2 regions of the Brevibacillus sp. AG genome follow, and region 2 is predicted to be linked to the other one. Evidence: riboswitches for the same ligand, from Rfam matches in the RefSeq annotation. Region 2 holds a riboswitch; the other holds the start of a gene.
The links. A riboswitch is a leader RNA that binds a small molecule or an ion and turns the genes downstream of it on or off. The one in region 2 is predicted to bind S-adenosylmethionine.

Region 1 (11,942 bases), 340 kb from region 2:
TCGCCTATCTTGCTTAAGTCACCCGTCAAGTAACCTAGCACAACGCCCATTTGAGAAACCAGCTTTTCTGCACGGACGATGGTTTCTTCCAAGGTACGCAGTTGACGCTCCAAATCATTTCTTCTGCGTTTCAAATTATTTTCCCGTTCGCGGTAAATGGACAGCTCTACCTGAATACGGCTCGCCTCTTCATACGCAACCCGGATATCTTCCTCCGTGTACATATGAAAATTACGACTGACCAACACGAGCTTGTTGCGCGATTTGCGATACGCAAGTTCAAGCGCATCGACCTTTTGAATCACTTTGGAAATTTCTTGTCGAAGTTCATGTAAATCAAACTTCAATGAGTTGCCATGCTGTCTGGCGTTTTCAGCTATATCAAATATTTGGGTTTTACTCGTTTCTACGGTTTCAATCGTTCGCTTGATCACCCCGTCCAGCACGCTGATGTCTATCGCTTTGTTCATGATTGCTCTCCTTCAAACTCATTTTTAGCCTTCGTGAACAACTGTTGGAGGTGCTCTTCTTCAACATCTCGCAGTCCCATGTCATTGCGTGGAATGGCAAACGGATCTGTTCCCTGTTTTACGAATCCACGATTGGATGTAAATACATAGCGGTAGCCAGCTTGACGAGCTGTCTCCAGTACGACTGGACTTGTGTAGCCGAATGGCAACGAGATGACTTGGATCTCTTGCTTCATCCATTCGCTTAAACTAACGCGAGATATACTGAAATCCACATAGAGTCGGTCCCTGTACTCTTTTTCTTCCTCTAGACGCTGCAAGTCTTTCAGATAGACCGGAGCTGTTTCTGGGCCAAGATCGCCCCACTCATTTCGTTCTTCCTCTTCATGCAGACTGTACGTATGGGAACCGATTGTAACCAGTCCCGAATGAATCATTTCGTTAACCTGTTGACGCGTAAGTGGTGGCGTCATATTCTCCCGTTTTCGATCAGCTACATCTCTTAAGCGCCCCGCAATCGCGAAGTTCACTGAAGGGTAGCCGTATGTACGTAAGATCGGAAATGCTTCTGTGTAGTAACTCTCATACCCATCGTCAAACGTAATCAAAACAGCATTCTCAGTCGGTAAGGTACCCGTCTCCATAAATCGCAGGAACTCATCCAACGAAATCGGATTCAGGTCGTTATCATGCAAAAATTTCATGTGTCGGGCAAATTGATCAGGAGCTATGACATACCGCTGATTCGATTGATCCGTGACATGATGGTACGTCAAAACCACAACCTGATTGTTATACCACTTTTTCGTTTGAACCGCTGCTTCTTCAATTAGTGTGACGTTTGGCTCAGCATTTTTTGTCTCACTTATGCTTATAGACGTATCCACTTGGGGAAAAGGTTGCACTTCTTGTTTATTCTTTTTTTCCAGAAAAGATTCGCCTAACAACCCAATAGCCACTGCAAAAAACAAAAAAGTAAGAAACACGATCAGGAAGAGCCTTCTGTTCGGCAAAAAAACCCCTCCTCTACTTCCTCACTAGGAGATTCGACACAGTCCTACAAATTCCTGTGCAACAATTGGCCCAATAATTGGATGACTTTGCTCCTAAAATGAAAAAGAGCCCAGTAGCAACACCAGGCTCTTTTTATGTCATTCATGTTATTACAGTTGAGCAGCCTCTTGCTTCAGGATTTCTGCCTTGTCTGTTTGCTCCCAAGGAACATTCAGGTCATTGCGTCCGAAGTGGCCATATGCAGCTGTTTGTTTGTAGATAGGACGACGCAGGTCGAGCTGCTTGATGATACCAGCAGGACGCAGGTCGAAGTGTTTGCGAACCAATTTCACCAGAGCTTCTTCGGAAATCGTACCTGTGCCGAATGTATCTACTGCAATAGAAACTGGTTGTGCTACACCAATTGCGTAAGCAACTTGTACTTCGCATTTGTCTGCGAGGCCAGCAGCCACGATGTTTTTCGCTACATAACGAGCTGCGTAAGCACCGGAACGGTCAACTTTTGTCGGATCTTTACCGGAGAACGCACCACCGCCATGACGAGCATAACCGCCGTAAGTATCTACGATGATTTTGCGGCCAGTCAAGCCAGCATCCCCTTGTGGTCCGCCAATTACGAAACGGCCAGTTGGGTTGATGAAGTATTTGGTATCAGCGTCCAAGAGTTCAGCTGGAACAACTGGTTTGATTACGTGTTCAACCAGATCTTGCTTGATTTGCTCCAGAGTTGTTTCAGGAGCATGTTGGGTAGAAATAACGATTGTATCGATACGAACTGGTTTGTCGCCATCGTACTCAACGGTTACTTGTGTTTTTCCGTCAGGACGGAGGTAAGCAAGTGTTCCGTTTTTACGTACTTCAGTCAGACGACGAGCCAATTGGTGGGACATGCTGATTGGAAGTGGCATCAGCTCAGGTGTTTCATTGCAAGCAAAACCAAACATCAAACCTTGGTCACCAGCACCAATTGCTTCGATCTCAGCGTCAGTCATTTTGCCTTCGCGTGCTTCCAATGCTTGGTCTACACCAAGTGCAATGTCAGCGGACTGCTCGCCAATTGCAGTAATAACACCGCAAGTGTCAGCGTCAAAACCGAATTTCGCACGGTCATAACCGATTTCACGAATGGTTTCACGAACGAGCTTTTGGATATCTACATAAGTGTTTGTAGTGATTTCTCCTGCTACGAGAACCAAACCAGTAGTTACGGAAGTTTCGCAAGCTACGCGAGCGTTTGGATCTTTGGACAGGATCGCATCCAAGATGGAGTCGGAAATTTGGTCACAAATTTTATCCGGATGTCCTTCGGTTACAGATTCGGATGTAAACAGACGACGACCTTTTTGCAAAGCCATGAGAAAATACCTCCTTTGACCTCATACAAATAGTGTGGTAGCCGAGTCAGGATTTTATCTACGTAAACGCAAATAAAAAACCCTTTCCATTTTTTAGGAGGAAAAGGTTTGAGCGTTTTTTGCTTCCTTCATCCTCTTATCGGCCAGAACAGATGTCCGTTCTGCTGGTTAGCACCGCTCTAGATCGGTTGCCGGGCTTCATAGGGCCAGTCCCTCCGCCTGCTCTGGATAAGAGTATCCATTACGGATAATAGAATAATTGTTTTTTTCAGAGATGTCAATAGGAAAAAATTTACTTATATTTGATAGGCCTTAGAAAGTACCACTACTACCTCTGCACGAGTTGCCCTTCCATTCGGTTTAAAGGAAGAACCGTAACCACTGAGCCAATTTCTAGATGTCAAAGCTTCAATGGCAGGAGAAGCCCAATGACTCGTTGGCACATCCTGATAATTCGAGGTACCACGGTTATACATTAAAACATCACGTGCCCGCGCGATCATGACCGCCATCTCTGCACGCGATATCGGCTGATCCGGCTTCATTTCATTCTTCGGGTACCCTTTCAAAATTCCTAATTGATAGGCTACACCTAGGTTGTGATACGCCCAGTGCCGCTTTTTCATATCCCGGAAGGTCGTGTTTCCTGTATAGGTAGTCGCTACCTTGGAACCGGTCGCACGCATCGATTTAAGCAGCATCGTCGCAAACTCTGCACGGGTCACTGCCTGATTCGGCTTGAACGAAGCATCATTGAATCCATTTACAATATCGCGAGAGCTAAGTCTGACGATCTCTGAGCGCGCCCAGTGGTCCGAAATATCTCGATAGCCCGCTATCAATTTCTGCTGCGTCACCGTGAGTCGGTACGAATCATATTTGAACGAAGTACCACTATTGAGACGTACATAGTATTTTCCTGGCTGCAAGCGCAAACCGATAACTTCATTCCCACTATTGGAAAGCTCGGCTACCTCGTTCGTCGAAGCAAGCGCATAGTTCATGTTTCGATCGCTGTAGAGTGCGAAACGAAAGCCACTATCCACAGGAATATACGGCGCTCGGAATGTCACATATGATTCGCTATTGACAGTAAATTGGAACCAGTCGGGATCAGCTGCTGTCGGAATTGTTCCTGACATCACTGTCCCACCGCTTAACGGAGACGCTTTTTGATAGGTATCATTCGGCTCATTGAAATCTTTTTTAACTGGCGTGTACCCCAAATCCAGCTGGTATTCGCCATTGACTGCATTCCGCGAATACTCGCTCACACGGATGTAATATTTACCCGGGGACACCTCTTTACTGACCCGCTCTGTCGGATTGACCCTTGTCCCATTATCGTATAGAGGATCCCAGACTACTGCTTTTTGACCAGGCGCTTGTTTGCCAAGACCCAGCAACAGATCCACTCTCTTGTTGTCAGGGCTTACAGTGACATCTAAATGCCCGTACTCGCGAACATAGTAAGAGAACCAATCCTGATCGCCTTCATCATGAAAATTGCCTGTTACACTGATTTGGTTCCCTACAAGCGGTCTGGCCGTTTCTTGTGTATCGTTCGGTTCATTTCGGTCAGGGTTGATCGTAAATTTACTCGTCAACACGTAGTTAAAAGCGTTGTTGACGCCTCCATTGCGCATTAAGCGGATGTTCATACTTCCTGCCTTGACCGGGACCGTTATCGTATCGCCATTCCCGAAGTACTGTGTAATCGGTTGACGATTCTCAGGGTAAAAGGTAGCAGCCATCGCCGAAGAAATACCCGATGTTACTGTAGCCGTAAAGCTGACCTTTCCATCGTAAGGGATGTCCATCTTCAGCCAATCTACGGTATCTTTTGGACCCAAATTGCCGCGTATTTGTGACTCAATCGGAAACGCCTTCGCTTTGGAAGGAGAATCATTCGGTTCTAAAAAGTCGTAAGAAAGTGCCGTTTTCACTGCTTTGTTGACATCTAACAAGCCGTATCCAGTCTTCCGATCCCATCCTTTCTCCCCCAAGTCAGTAGCCGTTTGATAAAGCAATTGCCTCACATCAAATGGACTGAGATTAGGGTGCCGAGCGAGAATAAGCGCAGCTGCACCAGCTACTTGCGGTGCCGCTGCTGAAGTACCACTAAACGAGCCGTATTTTCCCCCTAGCTTCGTTGTGTATACATTCAACCCAGGAGCCACCAAATTCAGTTCCGGCCCCGTATTTGCCTGAGACAAGACTTCATTGTTACTCCTCACAGCCCCTACCGCTACCACTGTTGGATAGGCAGCTGGATACGCCACACGGCTACTTTCATTACCACTTGCTGCAACCAAAACGGCTCCACTTCTCTCCGCTCGTTGTACAGCAGCTGCCAACGACTTGGAGTAAGCCATACTGCTAACGGACATCACAATAACTTTGGCACCACGATCCAAAGCTACATTGATACCTTTTGCAATCAGTTCTTCATCCGATGACGCCTTGCTATTCAAGATTTTAATCGGTAAAATCTTGGCATTCCAAAGAACACCTGAAACACCGATATTATTATTTCCACTAGCAGCAAGAACACCGGCTACTTCTGTGCCGTGCCCGTTGTCATCCTGTGCTGACTTCCCAGCATTGACGAGATTCACACCAGGTAAAAGGTTGCCCTTTAAATCAGGGTGTTTATAATCTACCCCAGTATCCAATACAGCAATAATAATTTGCTCATTGCTATTTACGGTTGGCCAAGCTTTATCTGCTTTAATTTGACTTAGATGTAGCTGGTTGGTCAAATAGTAGTCATTGGATGCCGGAGGTGCTGCTGCGAAGACTGATTGGTTGTTAGCCATAATGAGCGTGACCATTAATGTAACAGTCACTGACATGTTCACTGATCTTTTCATGTAAAACAGTCCTTCCTTCTCTCCCCTGCAAAAGTAGCAGTCTAAAAGGAATTCAGGTATTTGTAATCTGGTCTTTAGCATAGCGGATGAAAAGGGGGACACGCAACCCTCATTCTCCAATATTTGGGACATTCTCACAGAAGAAAACCCTTTTCACCATCGGCAAAAAGGGTTTTCTCCTTACTGTAACAAACCTTTATTGTCTTCTACTTCAGGTGCTACCTGAGCTTTTTCTTTTTTTCGTTGTTGCGCTTTCGGAATAAAGGCAGTCAGTTCCGCAATATTTACCGCTTCTTTTTTAAAGGAAGAGGAAGGAATATCGAACGCCCACACGCGATGGCTGTTCGCTTCTACCTTCATGTTTTCCAACGTGAAGTGTACGCGTGCTACCGTATCGCCAGCTTTATCATGAACAATAATTGGCACTTCGGTAAACTCCAGACGTTTTCCTAATCCGTTACGGAAAGCAACGATAACTTTCAAGCCGTTATCTTCACCAGGCTTGATATCGAGGACTTGCAAATCTACTTCGCCCTCTGCAATGGGGTTCTTCTCTTCAGCCTGTTGCAGATACTGCTCCGACTCATCTGCACTCAGACCCCAGTTATAATTTTGGTTATCCTCTACTCCGTGCTTTTTTGGCTTGATAAAAGTCAGCATCAGAGGTATTTCTTTTTCAGGGATACGGTCGAACTCATCCCAACGGAACATAAATTCCATCGGGCGACTGGACATTTCTCCTACTGGTCCTGAGGAAATCAGGTCAAACGTTTTTTTCGCGACCTCTTCTCCGTCCTCCGTAACCAAAGTCAACGGAAGCTTTTGTAGCAAAACACTGCGGTCTGTCGCATTGCGAATGTAAACAAGAACCAGATAACCATCATTGGTAACCTGCGTGAAGAACGGAATAATACCGACTTCGTTACGAACAACCGGAGGCATTTCATCATGCGCGTATTGCAATAGCTCCTGCTCAGCGTCATCCAATTGATTTTCCCAAGGACCATTCATCACCAAAAACAGTTCCTTCGAGTTCACACGGTTCGCAGATTGTTGCGGATTATCCAGTCCAGATACACCCAGATAAAACTCTCTATGAAGATTCTCATGAATATCTTCGCGTACTTGCTCCAAGCTCTCTTTGGAACCAAACCAATTTTCCAATAACCAACTCATATAGCAACCTCCTCTTTCCCATCCCTAAAAAATGTGCGATCTACTCTACAGAAAGCGCCCATCTTTTCAGGTCGGCATCAGGCTTTTTCACAAATTTAGGTGGGAATACAATCAGCCACGGACGGCTGTTTCCAGGCTTTACACGAATGGAGCTTGCATCCAGAGAACCTGTCGCAACTACATCTCCATCCGAATCCGAAATCGTAAATTTGAGTTTTTCCGGATGGTAATCATGGTTGAGACCATTTCGGAAAAGCATGGCTACTACCAGGTTCCCTTCCTCGGTCTTTCGGATGTCAAAACCCGTTACTTCCACCGTATTAATAGGAACTAACGGCAAAGACTGTGTCAATGCTTCCAGACGATCCTTTTGACGATCAGTCATGCGCTTCTCCATTTCAGGATCAAGCTCCAGTGTACGAGGCCAAACATGTGAATTTCTGCCGGCCTTCATTACCACTTTCCAACGGCTAAAGGTGAAATTGTCATGCAAATAGCTTTCTTCCGGGAACAAAACCTCCCATGGACGGCTGGAATGCGGTGGAATAGCCTCCATATCTGACAAATCCACTCTCATCCGCGCAAAAGGCTTGTCGTCCAGATAAATCGCTAATCCTACGTTTTTAATACGCACAGGTTTATTTGTGGCGTTGCGGAAAAACATAGCGACAGTCATTCCGTTTGGCTGTGGAATCATACTGAAGCCTGTTACGCTAATCATGCCTGGTACCATCTCAGGCAATTCAGCTTGCAAAAAGCGGAGAGTATACTTTTTCTCCGAATCCAGCTCACTTTCCCATATCGGGCTCAACGATAGCTCAGTTCGAATTTTCTCAGCCTTCGTAGCAGACTTTTCTGGTCCACCATTGCTATCCATTTCGACTTCGTTGCTAGTCATGGAAGCTAAATCAATTGTCGACTCTTCCTGAATCTCCTTTTTCAGATCCTCCAGGGAGCGCTTCTGTTGATCTTTACCTAACAAATTCTTCATAAAAGAAAACATATGATACCTCCTCACACGTCCGGGCACGAACGAAGCTTCTCTTATCATCATAAACTTTTTAGACTAGCCCATGCAAATTGGCCACTCAAAAAATCAAGCTCCTTGGGGTACGCTCACTTTCCAACGCGACAAATCTGGTGCTTCCTTTAGGATGCTTGACGGCGGAAAAATAAACACCCATGGCTTGCTGGTATTTGCATTAACAGTCAAGCCGTCCAGTTCAAATAAGCCTTCTGCCACTTTATCTCCACTGGCATCAAACAGCGCCAACGGCAATTTTTCCAGGGAAAGGGTCTGCTGCGCAGAACCGTTGCGTATCAGAAGCATGACATGAAGATCGCCTTCTGACGAACGCCCAAGCTGTACACTCTGGATATTGACCTCTCCCTCTTTTAATGCAGGAAGATTCTTGGCTAACTGAATCAAGTAAGTTTTCTGTTCTTCAGATAGCGCCTTAATCCAGGATTCCTCTAGCTCCAATTGGTGTGGCAGAACCATTTTCTTCTCCGCCAATTCAAAAGCAATTTTCCAATTTGCCAGAAGAACATCCACTTTCAGGAAGTGTTCTCTATCAAATACAACCGACCACGGTCTTGCGGAACGTGGTGGAATTTCCCCGATCTCGCTCAGATCAAATGTCTGGCGGGTAAACAACTCCTGATCACCGAACAGTACCACCAGTGTCGTCTCATTCAGCTGCACAGGTTCATCAGAACTGTTCCGGATGAACGCTGTTACTTCAATCCCTTCATCATGTGGAACAAGAGCAGTTCCTGCCAGAGAGATATTCCCCGCCTGCAATGGAGTCAGTTCTTGAGCCATAAAGGAGAGCGAATACTTCTCCTGTTGACTAAGCTTATCTTCCCATGATTCATGCAGGGAGAGCGTTGTGATGACGCCAGAAGTTGCATCCTGTACCTGACTTTCTTCTTGATGTGACTGTGCGGTATCAGAAGCGGACAAGATCGATTCCTCCTGAACCTGCTCTTGTACCTCTTTCGCTGTTGGTTTATTCCCCATTAAATTCTTCAAGAAGGATAACATATCGTCGCTCCCAACTTTTCTCTACATCTATATACAGTTTGCATTCGTCATCCACTATAGCATAGTGACATCCTTTTGCAACATAGAAAACTTGGCATTACAAACAGCAAATATACGGCTTGTGCAACCATAGAACAGAGCCATTCGTAATAGTAGTTATGTTAGGATACCCGTATGAAGCAGATGATGTCAAGGAATGGAAAGGTATCCTTACTTCATAGCTCGGCACCTATAAGATGTTAAAGTTTACAATATTATTCAACATTGCTAGAATATAAGTGTCTAAACAAATAACTTGGGGAAGCACCATTTGCCAACTGACCAGCTCAGTTGGTCTTTTTTCTATTATGGGGATAAACAATATACGTACAAAAAAATAAAGGACCTGCCTGTTACTGGCTGGACCTTCAGATTTGATTACCACGTTTCCTGTTTACATAAACGGAGAATTACCTAATCGCTAATTGTAGTTTCCAATCCAACGTCTCTCGAATGCCATCAGTTAAACTTGTTTTAGGCACCCACCCTAATTTATCCATAATGTGAGAATTAGATAAAACAGAATGATTAATGTCACCTAATCTGGAATCTACATAAACAGGTGCTCCCTGTCCACTTAATAAATTGTTAAACAGGTTGTACAGCTCGTTTAAACTTGTAGAAACTCCTGTGGAAACATTAAAGATTTCTCCATCTCCTGCTTGCAGTGCAAGTACATTTGCTCTAGCGATATCCTTTACAAACACAAAATCACGCGTGGTGCTCCCATCTCCATAAATAATCGGTGATTCTCCTCTGCTGAATAAATCAGTGAAAATAGAGACGACACCGTTTTCTCCATTTGAAGACTGCCTTGGGCCATAAACATTGGCATATCGTAAAATAGTAAAATCGATACCATAAAGTTCATGATACATCCTCAAATATTCTTCTGATGTCTTTTTCGTTAAGCCGTACGGAGAAACTGGCTTCAGCGGATGACTCTCTTTAATAGGCAATTCGATTGGCATTCCGTATACAGCAGCTGTCGAAGCAAATATTACTTTTCTTACTTGATGCTTTCGAGCTGCTTCTAAAAGATTGAGTAGCCCTGTTAAATTGACCTGAAGATCCGTAATGGGGTCTCTTAAAGAATTAGGTACGCTAACTTGCCCAGCCTGATGTATTACAATGTCAAACTTTTCTCTAGAAAAGAGCGGATGTAAATCATCTCTAATATCTTGTTCAATGATTCGAACGTTCCTAGTGAGATTCCCCTTATTCCCTACGGATAAATTGTCCAACACGACAACGTGATGTCCACACTCAATTAATTCATCTACAATATGGGAACCTATAAAACCTGCCCCTCCAGTTACGAGTACTTTCATTAAAGTCTCCTCTTCACACATTTGTGACGGCTTCTATCTTCTCAATAATTAACAGGAAATTTACTGTCACCTTTTTTAACCTTTGCAGGCTTTTCTCGTCCTTCTGCTTTGGTTTTATCAAGCAAGACAATGATCGTACGTAACATAATGATTATATCTAGCAGAAGAGAGTAGTTTCTAATATAATGCAAGTCATATCGCAGCTTATCCTCAACATCCGTCGTGTACTTCCCCATAACTTGGGCATATCCCGTAATTCCAGGTTTTACAACATGTCGGTATTCATAGGATTCGAACTGTTGGACAAACTGCTTAGTAAAATATTCTCTCTCCGGCCTTGGACCCACAAGTGACATATCACCTATGAGTACATTAAACAATTGAGGCAGTTCATCAATTCTGGTTAGTCTCAATAACCTTCCAACCCGTGTAATTCGAGAATCGTTTTGCTTAGCGATGATTGGTCCCGTATGTACTTCTGCATCTTCTATCATTGAGCGGAATTTATAAATATGAAATTCATTTCCATGCTGACCGATTCTATTTTGCTTGAAAATGATCCTTCCTTTTGGCTCCTCAAACTTGATCAGAAAACTCACGAAAAGAAAAATTGGGGATAAGAGCACCAAAAAAAGAAAAGAGAAAATCATATCAAAAACCCGCTTGATCAATCGCTGGTCAGCAGGAAGACCAAATGGCTTGACTGCTAGGACCATCGTGTCATCAAGTGATGTGATAATCGATTTAGAAAGCAGCAAATCATATAAGGATGGAACAACATATACGATCTTATTCTGTTTCATAGCTTGGTAAATAATCTGGGCTTTCTTTTCTTCCAATAATTCTGGGGTTATTATGACGGAATCTACCTTATTCATTTGTGCAATGATTTCTTCTAGGCTTTGATCAGGCTGAACATGTTTCCACTTTATAGCACCGAGGAATGACATGTCGATCTTTGCAAATTCAACCTGTGAACCAATTAGCAATGTTGTACCTGCTTTATAATCACGTTTACATTTCGAATAAATAAATTTCCATCCTGACAGTAATCCAATCATAAGAAAATAAGAAATTACTATGACAGATCTCGGCAGCGCAAACTCACGAAAAATAAAAGAAGCAGCCATTGTTAAGAACGTAATGAATGTAGTCGCAACGAAAATACTTCTGACAACATCCCATATGCTTTTTCTATTTAATGTATAAAGCTCATAGACTGTTAGAAAAAACAAGCTAATCAAAAGAATCCAAGGTGCAAGCGCCAGAAACGATTCCCAGTTTCTAGCTGTAATATTTTCATACCTCAAGAAAAAAGCCAGAACATATGTTAAAAAAATGATGAACAAGTCGACCGTTAACAAAATAAACTTGTCAATGCGTCTATCCAATATATTAAACATAAAAAAACCCCTAACAATATCAATTGCTAGAGGTATTTTAACATACTTACTGTTTTCCAAACATCACACATTCATATGTCTATGTCGATTCTTAGGATTTTTTAGGCTGATTTATTAAGAGTTGGTCTTCTTCCACATCTCTTAACGGCTTTGCTGGATTACCGACAACAATCTTCCCAGAGACTACCTGTTTAGTTGCCACGCTTCCTGCCCCAATGACTCCATCTTCCTCCA
Region 2 (11,942 bases):
CCTACGTTATCCATTTATTTAATCTCCTCTTTCCTGGATTAGGATCGAATACCATGTTACAGAAAATTTTTCCAGTTTCCCAGATTCTGAATACCTAAACCAAAACCTACCAAATACCCGAATTCCAGTCAGAAAATAGGGAGATGATTCAGGAGTGTATACCTATGCATGAAAATTTATATGCTTCTTTCGGGACTATTAGATCAAAAAAAGTTGCTTGCCGAAAACTTTCTTTTCAGCAAGCAACTTTTTTACATTAACAACAACGGAACTATTTTCCCGTCGTTTACATCGATCAACCCCAGATCCGTCAGCTTCAAGGCTGGACTGACCGGGAGGGAATGCGTGCTGATCGACATGATCGGGTTGTAGTGATCGTAACCGAGCGACTCCATGGCACGGCGAAGTTGTTCGACTTCCTTTGCAGTCTTTTCCAATGGTTCCTCTGTCAGAATGCCTCCGACTGGCAAATGAAGGCTCGCGATCACCTTGCCATCCTCGACCACGTAAAAGCCGCCCTGGTTGCGGATGACTTCATTGGCTGCGACCATCATATCGTGCGGATTGTGTCCGACAACCAAGAGATTGTGGTTGTCATGCGAATAGCTGGTGGCTACCGCCCCTCGTTTGATCGTATCGCCGCTGATCAAGCCATAGCCACGGTTACCGTTTTTGCCATAGCGTTCAAAGACGGCGATCAAGCCGTACGGGCTCTCCTCCCACAAGAGTTGTCCTTCCCGCACCTCAGCAATTCCACGGTGATCCTCTGTAAAAGTAGAACCGTTTTGAACGAGCATGACCCGGCATGGATAACGATTGTCCGGCACTTCTACTGTGACGCGGAAGTCTTGCTCTGTAAGTGGTGATAGCTTGATGCTCTCATAAAAATGCGCAGGAAACTGCTTCTCTTTGACTACTTGTCGGTACTCTTCCTTGACGTCATAAGCTTTCTTCCCATTTTTATAGACGCGTTCGATCTTGAGTTCATGCAGATCAGACAGCAATAGGAAGTCCGCTATTTTGCCAGGAGCAATCGCCCCTCGATCCGTCATGTTCATACGTCTAGCTGGGGTAAATGTACTCGCGTAGATTGCGCGCTCTGGCTGCATGCCCATTTGAATGGCTTTTTTCACGATATGGTTCAAATGTCCACGATTGACCAAAGAATCGGTCATCACATCATCCGTCACAAAACAAAAATGCTCAGAAACATCTTCCTTGATCAAATAGTCCATGACTTCATCCGTCATTGATTTTTCTTGAATCTCTAGAAACATGCCCGCTGCGATTCTCGCTTCCATGCCCTCACGTGTCTGATGCGTATGATCGGAGTCCACTCCCGCATAAATGACGCGATGCAGGTCCAAATCAAGCAATTTCGGGACGTGCCCCTCGATGACGAGCTTTGGATACGTCTTGCGGATATGCTCCAGGATGCGATTCGTCTTGCAGTCAGGGTCCTTGATGATGTCTACGTAATTCATGATTTCGCCAAGGCAAATGATCTCTTCAGAACGCAAGAGCTCGTCCATGTCCGCAATCTCGACAGACCCACCTGTCGTTTCCATTGAGGTAGCTGGTACGGAGCTCGGGATCGCGTACAGCATATCAGCGACACAATCACGGCTCGCACGAATCATCTCTTTGATCCCTTCGATTCCGAACACATTGGCCATCTCATGCGGCTCCGGTACGATCGTCGTCACTCCGTTTTGAATCAAACCATAGGAAAACGTCTCCGGCGTCACCATCGTGCTCTCAATATGCAAATGAATATCGACCAGACCAGGAATCATGTAGCGGCCTTGTCCGTCCACGATCTCGGCAGCCTCAAATGTTTCCGTACTCCGCTCACCAATATAGAAGAATCGTTCATCCAAAACAGCGACGTTTCCTTTGATGAACTTTTTAAAATAGCTGTTAAACACTTGGACGTCTTGAATCAACAAATCGACCTTCACGAAAATAACCTCCTGTCTTTAGTCCACGAGTACCACTTTGTCTTTCGGAAACAGCAGATTGACGTTTAGGCCAGTCTTGTACGGCGTCTCCATCTCTTGATTGACCGTGAAGTCACCCAACTCTGTTTCCACGACATATTGATAGCTGCGTCCCAAAAACGTGCTTACCTTTACCGTCCCGCGCAGACGGTTCATTCCCAGCTCGGCGCTCTCTTCTGTCGTCACGAGGAGGTCATCTGGTCGCATTGCGCATTTTTTACCGGACGGATTCGCCGTACCCGGATTTTTGGACGCGGTAAAATGATGGTCACCGACACGCAGGCCGATTTCTCCGTTCTGCTCAGTGCGCTCTGCGAAGTCGATGAAGTTGGTAAAACCAATAAAGCGAGCGATAAACTCCGTCTTTGGATATTTGAAAATCGTGGCTGGATCGTCGAGCTGCTCGATCACGCCCTTGTTCATGATCGCCACCTGATCGGAAATGGAGAAACACTCCTCCTGGTCATGCGATACGTATACTGTCGTAATGCCCAGCTCCTGCTGAATGCGACGGATTTCTACGCGCATGTTGATCCGCAGGTTGGCATCGAGGTTACTGAGCGGCTCATCGAACAGCAGCAAGTCGGGCTGAATCACCAGTGCCCGCGCAATCGCCACGCGCTGTCTCTGACCACCAGACAGTTCCTTCGGGAAACGCTTTTCATAGCCGCCGAGACTCACGACTTCGAGAATTTGCTGTACCCGGGTCTTTACCTCTGTTTCATTGATCTTGCGCAGGCGCAAACCGAATGCCACGTTATCGAATACAGAAAGGTGCGGAAACAGCGCATAGCTCTGAAACACAAACCCGAAATTGCGCTTATTGACCGGAACGCGCGTATAATCTTTTCCTTCAAACATGAACCGGCCATCTTTTGCTTCGAGAAAACCCGCAATCAGGCGCAGCGTCGTCGTCTTTCCGCAACCGCTCGGACCGAGCAAAGAGATGAGCTGTCCTTTTTCGATATTGAGATTGAAGTTTTGCAAAATATATTGATTGTCATAGGCAACCGATACGTTATCCAGCGTGAGCAATGCCATGAGTTGATGCCTCCGTTATCGTTTTGTAAAGTAGGAAAGCCCCATCAGACGTTCAATGATGAACATGAGAATAGCCGTAAGAATCATGAGCAGCACGGAAATAGCGGCGATCGTTGGATCGAAGTTGTTTTCTACGTACGTCAACATCTGGATCGGCAGCGTGCTTACTCCTGGTCCTGTCATGAAAACAGAGATATCTACGTTGTTGAACGACTCCAGAAAAGCGATCAGAATCGCAGCAATAATCCCGGAGCGAATATTCGGCAAGACGACTTTGAAAAAGGTTTCGAGACGACCTGCCCCAAGGCTTAAAGCCGCTTCTTCAATGGCGAAGTCAAAGTTGGACAAGGATGATGCAATGACGCGAATGATAAACGGAAGCATCAGCACCGTATGACCGACGAGAAGTCCCGCATAAATCGGCAAATTGTACACGACAATGACGTATTTCAGCATGGCAAAGCCCATCACAATACCCGGAATCAGGACAGGTGAGATGAAAATGCCATTCAAAATGCCCTTGCCGCGAAAATCAAAGCGACTGAGCGCATAAGCTGCCGGAATCCCCAATAAGAGCGCCAAAAGATTTCCGAGCAAGGAAACGAACATCGACGTCTTGAATGTCGTCATGAACATTTCTACATTAAAAATGTTTTCGTACCACCGCCAGGAAAAGCCCTCCGGCGGAAACTTCAAGACGCTCCCCGGCTCAAACGACGTAAAAGAAATGATAATGAGCGGCCCTAGCAAAAATAGAAAGACGAGAGAGGTAAACAGGGCCAACCCGCGATTTTTCTCCTGCATAGTTTCTACCCCTTCGGATTTAATTTCGTCGCCAGCTTGTTCATGAAATAGATGACGACAAATGTAATGACAATCATGATCGTGGCAATGACGGATGCCAAATGCCAATCATTAAGCGTAATCGCATTTTGATACAGGAACGTGGAGATTACCCGCTGTTTTCCACCTAGCAGGGCAGGCGTGGTGTAGGCAGTCAAGCTTCCGACAAACACCAGAATGCTACCAATGATGAGTCCCGGTACACTAAGTGGCACAATGACCTTCCAGAAGGCAGTCAACTTGGAAGCACCCAAGCTCTCCGCCGCCTTCAGCAAATCTGGGTCGATGTTTTCCATCACCCCTACCAGCGTAATAATAATCAGCGGCAGGAACAGATGAATCAAACCAATCATCATCGCAGTCGGCGTATACAATATTTCCAACGGCTTATCGATGAGCCCGATTGCAAGCAGCGAGCTGTTCAATAAGCCCTTTTTTCCGAGAATAATCATCCAAGAGAACGACCGCACGACAGAGCTGGTCAGCAAAGGAAAAATCGCCAATGCCAGCAGGATGCCCTTTTTGCGTGGGCCTAGCTTGGAAATGTAGTACGCGGCAGGGAAACCGATCAGGACACACGCAATCGTCGTGACCAGACTGACCTGCAGCGTCGTCAGCATAATTTTCAGGAAGTACGCGTCTGTAAGAAATTGGAGATAGCCTTGAATCGTAAAGCTACCATCTTGATAAAAGGTGGACGCAATCGTCATCACAATCGGAATGACCATGAACAGCGTCAAAAACAGCACACCCGGCAACAGTAATAAATAAAGACCCGTTTTTCTCATCTGATTAACTCCTGTTCACGGTATCGTCAGGCTTTCAATGCGCCGATAAAACGCGCAAAGAACGCATCTGCATCTACGTCCAGACAGACGTTTATGTTCGGTTCTTTTTGTAGGCGGTTTTGAAAGTCGCAAACCGTTTGCCCATCACACAGCTCACTTCTCGTTTCGATATCTACATACAGCTTCCTGGTCGCCACCAGCTTCGGATCGAGTGCGACTGCGACAGCCAATGGATCATGCATGGCGCACGCATAGATGCCATTTCGTTGAAAATAACGATGGAGGTAGTCAGACGTACTCTGTCTTACATACTCGCCCATCGGTGTATCTCCTAGCTCACGAATATGCTCCTCGTTCAGCAGCACTCTTCGCGTCACATCCAGTCCAACCAGCGTCAATTGTGGGAATCCGGCATGAAACACAACCTTGGCCGCCTCTGGATCGACGTACATGTTATACTCCGCAACCGGCGTCACATTCCCGTGCTCGCGGACCACTCCACCCATGAAAATGACTTCCTTGACGTGTTGGACAAGCTCCGGGCATTTTTTCACCGCCAGTGCCAAATTGGTCAGCGGTCCCGTCATGATGAGCGTAATCTCGCCGGAATGAGCGAGTACGTTTTCCACGATGAAATCAGGAGCAAAGCCAGCAGTTGGCTCCTTGTAAACCGGAACACCTGCCAGAGCACCGCCCAAGCCATCTTCACCATGCACGGCATGCTCGAAAAACAACGGCCGCAGCAACGGTTCAGACGCGCCACAAACGACAGGGATTTGCTCGCCGACTTGCAAGAAATCGAGAATTTTGCACGTGTTTTCTGTGGCTTTTCGCAGCGACACGTTTCCATTCACCGTAGTAATGCCCACCAAATCGAATTGCCCGCTCTTCACAGCGAGAATGATGCCAAGCGCATCATCAATGCCCGTATCCACGTCAAGAATGATCTTTTGCACGAGTGGTCCTCCTCACATTCATTTCTCATGAAAATGAGGGTATATCCACAAATGTCTATACCCTCGCCCTTGTTTTTCTATCGCTCGTTATTGCGTGATTTCACGATTCCAACGGTCAATCCATGCTTTAGAGTGCTCGTTAACGAATTTCATGTCCATCATACGCAGCTTGCTTACGGTTTCTTCCCCGTACGTTACGCCTTTTGCTTCTTCTTCTGTCAGTTGAACCGTTTTGTTTACAGGGGAATCGATTTTTGCTTTTGCTGTTTTTTCCTGAACTTCCTTGCTCAGCTGGTAGTTGATGAAGTCTTCTGCGAGTGCTTTGTTTTTCGAGCCTTTTACGATGTTAACCGTATTCATGACCGCATATCCGCCGCTTGCAGGTTGTACGAAAACAGCTTCCGGAACAGCGGCTTTGATGTCTTTGAAGTACATTTCCATGATCGGTCCTACGCCGATTTCTTCTTGTCCAAACATGTTCACGTATTCGGAGGTCTTGTCGTAGAACTTCACTACACCTTGGTTAACTTCTTTCATTTTCGCGAAGGCTTGATCCTCGTTAAATTCTTTGCTGCCCGCTATCTGGGAAGCACTGTCGAGAACCATCGGGCCAGTTGTGGACGTAATGCTTGGCAATGTCAGCTTGCCCGCCAGTTCTGGGTTCCACAAGTCTTTCCAATCCTTGATCTCGGTTTTCACGAGCTTTGGATTGTAGGCAATCCCGAATTGGCCAATCGTGTAAGCTGGACCGTACTCCTCGCCCAGTGGTGCTTTGGCAATATCATAGATTTGATCCAGGTTTGGAATGCGGCTGCGGTCGATTTTTTCAAATGCGCCACTCTCAATTCCTTGCTGTGCATAGTAGTCAGAGAGGTAGATCAAGTCTACATCGGAGCTTCCTTGGCGAATTTTGTTCAGGCGCTCTGCATTGTTCCCGATTTCAAGTACGATTTTCACGTTATGTTCTTTTTCAAACGGCTCATATACTTCTTTGCGGAAAAAGTCTTCAGAGAAGCCCCATGTGGAGATGACCAGCTTTTGTGGCTCACCCTTGGCTTCGCCGCCAGCCCCACCCGCTTGTGGTTGATCATTGCTGCCACAGCCAGCGAGAGCCAGTGACATCATAGAAAAAGACAGGATTCCAGCAAGTAATTTTTTCATCGTAATTCTCCTCCAGTTGGGTTCATTTGATGACAAAATATGGTGGTACAATAAAAAGAAAAGTACCCTTGATTAGAACGTATCATTCTAAACAAGAGCACTTTTCTTCGTAAACAAAGAGAAGTGACACCCGTTTTTACGCAAAGTCTACGGTCTCCCCTTAAGATAGATCAAAAGAGAAAATCCGAACGATTGCGTCAGGTATTCAGTTCTGATTCAGCTAAAATAACATTCGTGATCGCCCACTGCGTAGGCGCATCATAGTCCCGTAGCACGGCTTCCAACGGCAACCCCATCTCTTCCTCCAGTCGCTCTCTCAGTCTCTTCTTATAAAGAAGGGACATGCGAAAATCGACTTCGAGCTTGAGGGCCGGCGCTTCTCCTTCCAACGCTTGTGAGCGCGGAGAGCGGCGATGCTTGGCTTGGAACGTAATCATCTGGTTTTCAATCGTGACTCGGAGCAAAGTCGTTCCAAATCCGAACAACTCTTTTGCTATCTCATTATAGATGGCAGACAGCTTTTTTCTGGTTTCATTGGAGTCCACTAGAGTCATGTCATCACCTGCGATAGCTGGTATCGGGTTCATTCGCTCTCATTATACATATGATTTTTTGATTCTTCAATAGAATATTCGTATTTAGATCAATTTCGCATTTTTCCACCAAGTCATTCGTTTGCAAAAACAGTTGACACCTAAAAAATCAGTCGTTATAATCCAACTATCCAAATAAGAATTAACCACAATGTTTGGAATGATAATTTCATAGCACATTCTCTTATGAAGAGAGGTTGAGGGACTGGCCCTATGACACCTCGGCAACCTATCGCAAACGATACGGTGCCAAATCCAGCGGAATTTATTCCGACAGATAAGAGAGGTATTGTTGCAGTGTGGTTACATACTCGCAGTTTTCGCCTCTTCTGTCGGAAGAGGCTTTTTTCTTTTCCATCTTACATCCAGAGAAAAGGGGTATTTTCATGAAAAAGACTGGTCTACTGCTCACTACACTACTGCTCGCTGCATCGCTCGTAACGGCTTGCGGCGGTAAACAAGAAGCTGCTCCTGCTAACGGTGGCACTGCTGCTGAACAAACCTCACTCAAAGTGGGCGTCACTGGCGGCCCGCACGAAGAGATTCTCAACAAAGTGAAAGAAGTCGCCAAAGGCAAAGGACTTGAAGTCGAAGTCGTCGTTTTCAACGACTACGTACAGCCGAACCAAGCTCTCGATAAAGGAAATCTCGATGTAAACAGCTTCCAAACCATCCCATTCTTGGCGAAGTTCAATCAAGATCATAAAACAAAAATTGTCGAGATCGGAAAAACCGTCACGTACCCGATGGGCCTGTACTCCACCAAGCATAAAAAAGTCGAGGACATCCAGGCAGGCGGCGTTGTCGGCATTCAAAACGACCCAACCAACCGAGCACGCGCCCTGCTGCTCTATCAGGCAGCTGGCTTGATTAAGCTCAAAGATGGCGTGGGCGACAACGCAACACCACTGGACATCGTAGAAAATCCAAAAAATTTGCAATTCAAAGAGCTGGAGGCTGCTTTCCTGGCACGCTCGTTGAGCAACGTAGAAGTCGCTTCGATTAATACGAACTTCGCAATGGAAGCTGGCTACTCCCCGAAAAAAGATGCGATCTTCGCTGAGACGGCTGACTCTCCCTATGTAAACATCTTGGCAGTCAACGAAACCAACAAAGACAACCCTGCTGTCAAAAAGCTGGTGGACATTTACCGTTCGGAAGAAGTGAAAAAATTCATCGACGAACGTTTTGAAGGAGCTGTACTGCCGTCCTGGTAAGATCGACGCCAGGAACATCAAGAACAACAAGGAGAACTCGTTATGATACAGCTAACCGATATTCATAAGTCGTATCAAGTAGGAAACAAGCAGGTAGAAGCATTGAAGGGCGTATCCCTTCAGGTGGAAAAAGGGCAAATCTACGGGGTTATCGGCTTTAGCGGAGCGGGAAAAAGTACCCTGCTCCGCACCATCAACCTGTTGGAGAAGCCGACCAGCGGTTCTGTGATCGTCAATGGCCAGAACATGCTGACCCTCAAGGAAAAAGAGCTGCGGCAAGCTCGCAAAAAGATCGGGATTATTTTTCAACACTTCAACCTGCTCTCTTCCTATAATGTCTTTGACAATGTGGCGGAAATCTTACGGATGAATCGCGTCCCCAAAGATGTCATTAAACGCAAGGTAGAAGACCTTCTCGGCTTGGTTGGCTTGTCTGATAAAGCAAACGCTTATCCTTCTCAGCTATCCGGTGGACAAAAGCAACGGGTGGGTATCGCTCGTGCACTTGCGACTGATCCGGAAATCCTGCTCTGTGACGAAGCGACTTCTGCTCTCGACCCGCAGACGACTGAATCGATTCTAGAGCTGTTGCTCGACATCAATCGAAAGTTCAACCTGACCATCGTGCTCATTACGCATGAAATGCAGGTCATTAAAAAAATCTGCGACCAGGTAGCCATCATGGAAAACGGTGTCGTCATCGAGCAAGGCTCTGTTCTGGATGTTTTCAGCAATCCGCAAGAGCAAACGACCCGTAATTTTATCAAAACGGTTTTCGACGATCAGGTACCACAGGAGATTTTGTCCAAGATAAAAGAAACCGGACCCGTTTCCAAAATTGTTCGCGTTGCCTTTCGCGGGGATGCCGCTCTCGATCCTGTTCTAGGAACACTCTCTGCACGTTTTCCGATTAGCACCAATCTGTTGTACGGCTCTATTACGACCATTAAGGGAACGGCACTCGGCATTTTGCTTTTGCACATTTCTGGTGAAGACCAGGCCATTCAGGATGGCATTCGCTTCTTGCGTGAATCCGTCTACCGCGTAGATATTGTGTCACCAGAGGAGGTACGGAGCTAATGGAGCGTTTGATTGAAATGATTCCGGTATTCGGACAATCCCTGCAAGAAACCGTCATCATGGTTGGGTTTTCATTATTCATTGCGACATTAATCGGGATTCCGCTCGGGATTTTGTTAGTCATCACACAGGCGAATCACCTTTTCCCGAACAAAATCATCTATCACACCCTGAATACGATCATCAACATTGTGCGCTCGCTGCCTTTTATTATCCTGATGGTTGCGATCATTCCTTTTACGGAGTTGATCGTGGGCACTTCGATTGGGATTGAAGGAGCAATTGTGCCGCTCATCGTCTATACCTCGCCTTACATCTCACGCTTGATGGAAACGGCCCTGCATGACGTCGATCGTGGCGTTATCGAAGCATACCAAGCGATGGGCGCATCCCGGACGCAGATTATTTTTCGCATCATGCTGCGTGAAGCACGGCCTGGTATCGTCCTCTGCCTGACGATTGCGACGATCGGCTTGATTGGCGCTACTGCTATGGCGGGCGCAGTCGGTGCTGGTGGGCTTGGCGATCTCGCCTTGCGCTACGGCTATCAGCAATGGGACATCGAAGTCATGATCATTACCGTCATTATTCTCGTCGTCTTGGTCCAGCTCATTCAATCGTTGGGTAACTGGGCAGCCCGAAAACTGAAAAAGAGTGCGTAAAACGAAGAACCCCTGACATGATCGCTTGTCAGGGGCTTTTTTGTAGGTATTTAGACCGATCGCCACTGAAAGCTCGTTGGAATTTCGTCTGATATTCATGTAGACTTATATATACAAGTCATTAAACTGAGAGGGGCTACTCAAATAACATGAAAAAACTCATCATGATGTTGGTTGCCGTAATGCTCGTACTCGCTCCGGCCGGAGGATTCATTGATCATGCCGACGCGAAAGGCTATAAGTCCGGGAAAAAATCCTTCAACTCTAATACGGCTCCTACGAACACGCAAACACCTAACAAAGCAGATACAAATGTAAATGCTTCAACAAATAAAGGTACAACAACAACTCCTGCTGCTACAGCAAGCAAAAGCGGTGGATTCATGAAAGGTCTCATGATTGGTGGTCTGGCTGGTTTGCTTTTCGGATCCCTGTTCGGTGACATGGGTATCCTGGGCTCCATCCTTGGCTTCATGATCAACCTGATGGCGATCCTCGCTGTGATTATCCTGATCCGTAAAGTGATCGTTTACTTCAAAACCAAGCGTGAGAAAGAACAGGAACTGAACGCATGGAAAAGATAACATTTTCCGAACAAGATATCATTAATGCGATCTGTATTCACGCAGCCTACAAAAAGCAGTTGAAGCCACAAGACATCTCCGTCGAACTGATGTGGGACGAAGAATACGGCTTTTCTGCTGAAGTAGACTGGATGGATCGCCAACAAATCTTCATCGAGATGAATATGATTGAAGCGATTCGCTACTATCTGGAGACCCAGATGCAGCGCAACCCTTATTCCGCCGGTATCGAGTTGGTATTGGACGACGAACAAGGGATCATCGCTCATATCACCTACTAACACTGGATAATCATTTGTTAACCCAAGGCCAATTTGTTCACGCATGTGAGCAGGTTGGCTTTTTACTTATTGAATTTGACCTCATTACGTTATATACTTTAACTTAGTGAAAATGATTATCATTACTACGGTTGATTATATACGTACATACTTTTTAAAAAGGAGTTGGCCCATTGTGGAGCGCTTATACACGCAAAAGCTGGACATCGGATACGGTGAGCTTTCCATTGTCAAAGACTTGAACATCAGCATTCCTTCTGGAAAAATCACTGCACTGGTCGGTGCAAACGGTTCTGGTAAATCGACGATCCTCAAAACTCTCGCCCGGATTATGAAGCCAACAGGCGGACAAGTATTTTTGGACGGAAAATCGATCCACCAGCAATCGACCAAGGAAGTCGCCAAGCAACTGGCGATTTTGCCGCAAAACCCAACCGCACCCGATGGCTTGACCGTGTCTGAGCTCGTTACCTATGGCCGCTTCCCCCATCAAAAAGGCTTCGGCTCTTTGACCAAGGAAGACAAAGAGATCATAAGCTGGGCTATCTCCATGACCGGCATGTCCGATTTCCATGATCGTCCGGTTGACCAGCTATCCGGCGGTCAGCGCCAACGCGCATGGATTGCCATGGCTCTGGCGCAAGGAACAGACATCCTGTTCCTGGATGAACCTACGACCTTCCTGGATATGGCTCACCAGTTGGAGGTTCTCAAGCTCCTACAAAAGCTGAATGAC

Region 1: another riboswitch for S-adenosylmethionine. It lies ahead of metK (methionine adenosyltransferase); the one in region 2 lies ahead of POF51_RS11715 (MetQ/NlpA family ABC transporter substrate-binding protein).

Annotation. Positions count from the first base shown of each region.
Region 1 covers NZ_JAQMYO010000004.1:402,331-414,272, reverse strand. Annotated here, with positions in the region: gene POF51_RS13220 (sensor histidine kinase) at 1-470, opposite strand, end outside; gene POF51_RS13215 (polysaccharide deacetylase family protein) at 467-1,483, opposite strand; gene metK (methionine adenosyltransferase) at 1,634-2,839, opposite strand; SAM riboswitch class I at 2,973-3,074, opposite strand; gene POF51_RS13205 (S8 family peptidase) at 3,136-5,712, opposite strand; gene POF51_RS13200 (SLAP domain-containing protein) at 5,893-6,888, opposite strand; gene POF51_RS13195 (SLAP domain-containing protein) at 6,929-7,891, opposite strand; gene POF51_RS13190 (accessory Sec system S-layer assembly protein) at 7,985-8,935, opposite strand; gene POF51_RS13185 (NAD-dependent epimerase/dehydratase family protein) at 9,385-10,305, opposite strand; gene POF51_RS13180 (sugar transferase) at 10,347-11,708, opposite strand; gene POF51_RS13175 (acyltransferase) at 11,800-11,942, opposite strand, start outside.
Region 2 covers NZ_JAQMYO010000004.1:64,262-76,203, reverse strand. Annotated here, with positions in the region: gene POF51_RS11755 (lytic polysaccharide monooxygenase) at 1-14, opposite strand, end outside; gene POF51_RS11750 (adenine deaminase) at 252-1,961, opposite strand; gene POF51_RS11745 (ABC transporter ATP-binding protein) at 1,980-3,041, opposite strand; gene POF51_RS11740 (ABC transporter permease) at 3,057-3,845, opposite strand; gene POF51_RS11735 (ABC transporter permease) at 3,851-4,672, opposite strand; gene POF51_RS11730 (nucleoside hydrolase) at 4,699-5,628, opposite strand; gene POF51_RS11725 (ABC transporter substrate-binding protein) at 5,716-6,789, opposite strand; gene POF51_RS11720 (hypothetical protein) at 6,987-7,343, opposite strand; SAM riboswitch class I at 7,564-7,666, shown strand; gene POF51_RS11715 (MetQ/NlpA family ABC transporter substrate-binding protein) at 7,769-8,599, shown strand; gene POF51_RS11710 (methionine ABC transporter ATP-binding protein) at 8,642-9,679, shown strand; gene POF51_RS11705 (methionine ABC transporter permease) at 9,679-10,341, shown strand; gene POF51_RS11700 (hypothetical protein) at 10,491-10,925, shown strand; gene POF51_RS11695 (YxcD family protein) at 10,913-11,206, shown strand; gene POF51_RS11690 (ABC transporter ATP-binding protein) at 11,382-11,942, shown strand, end outside.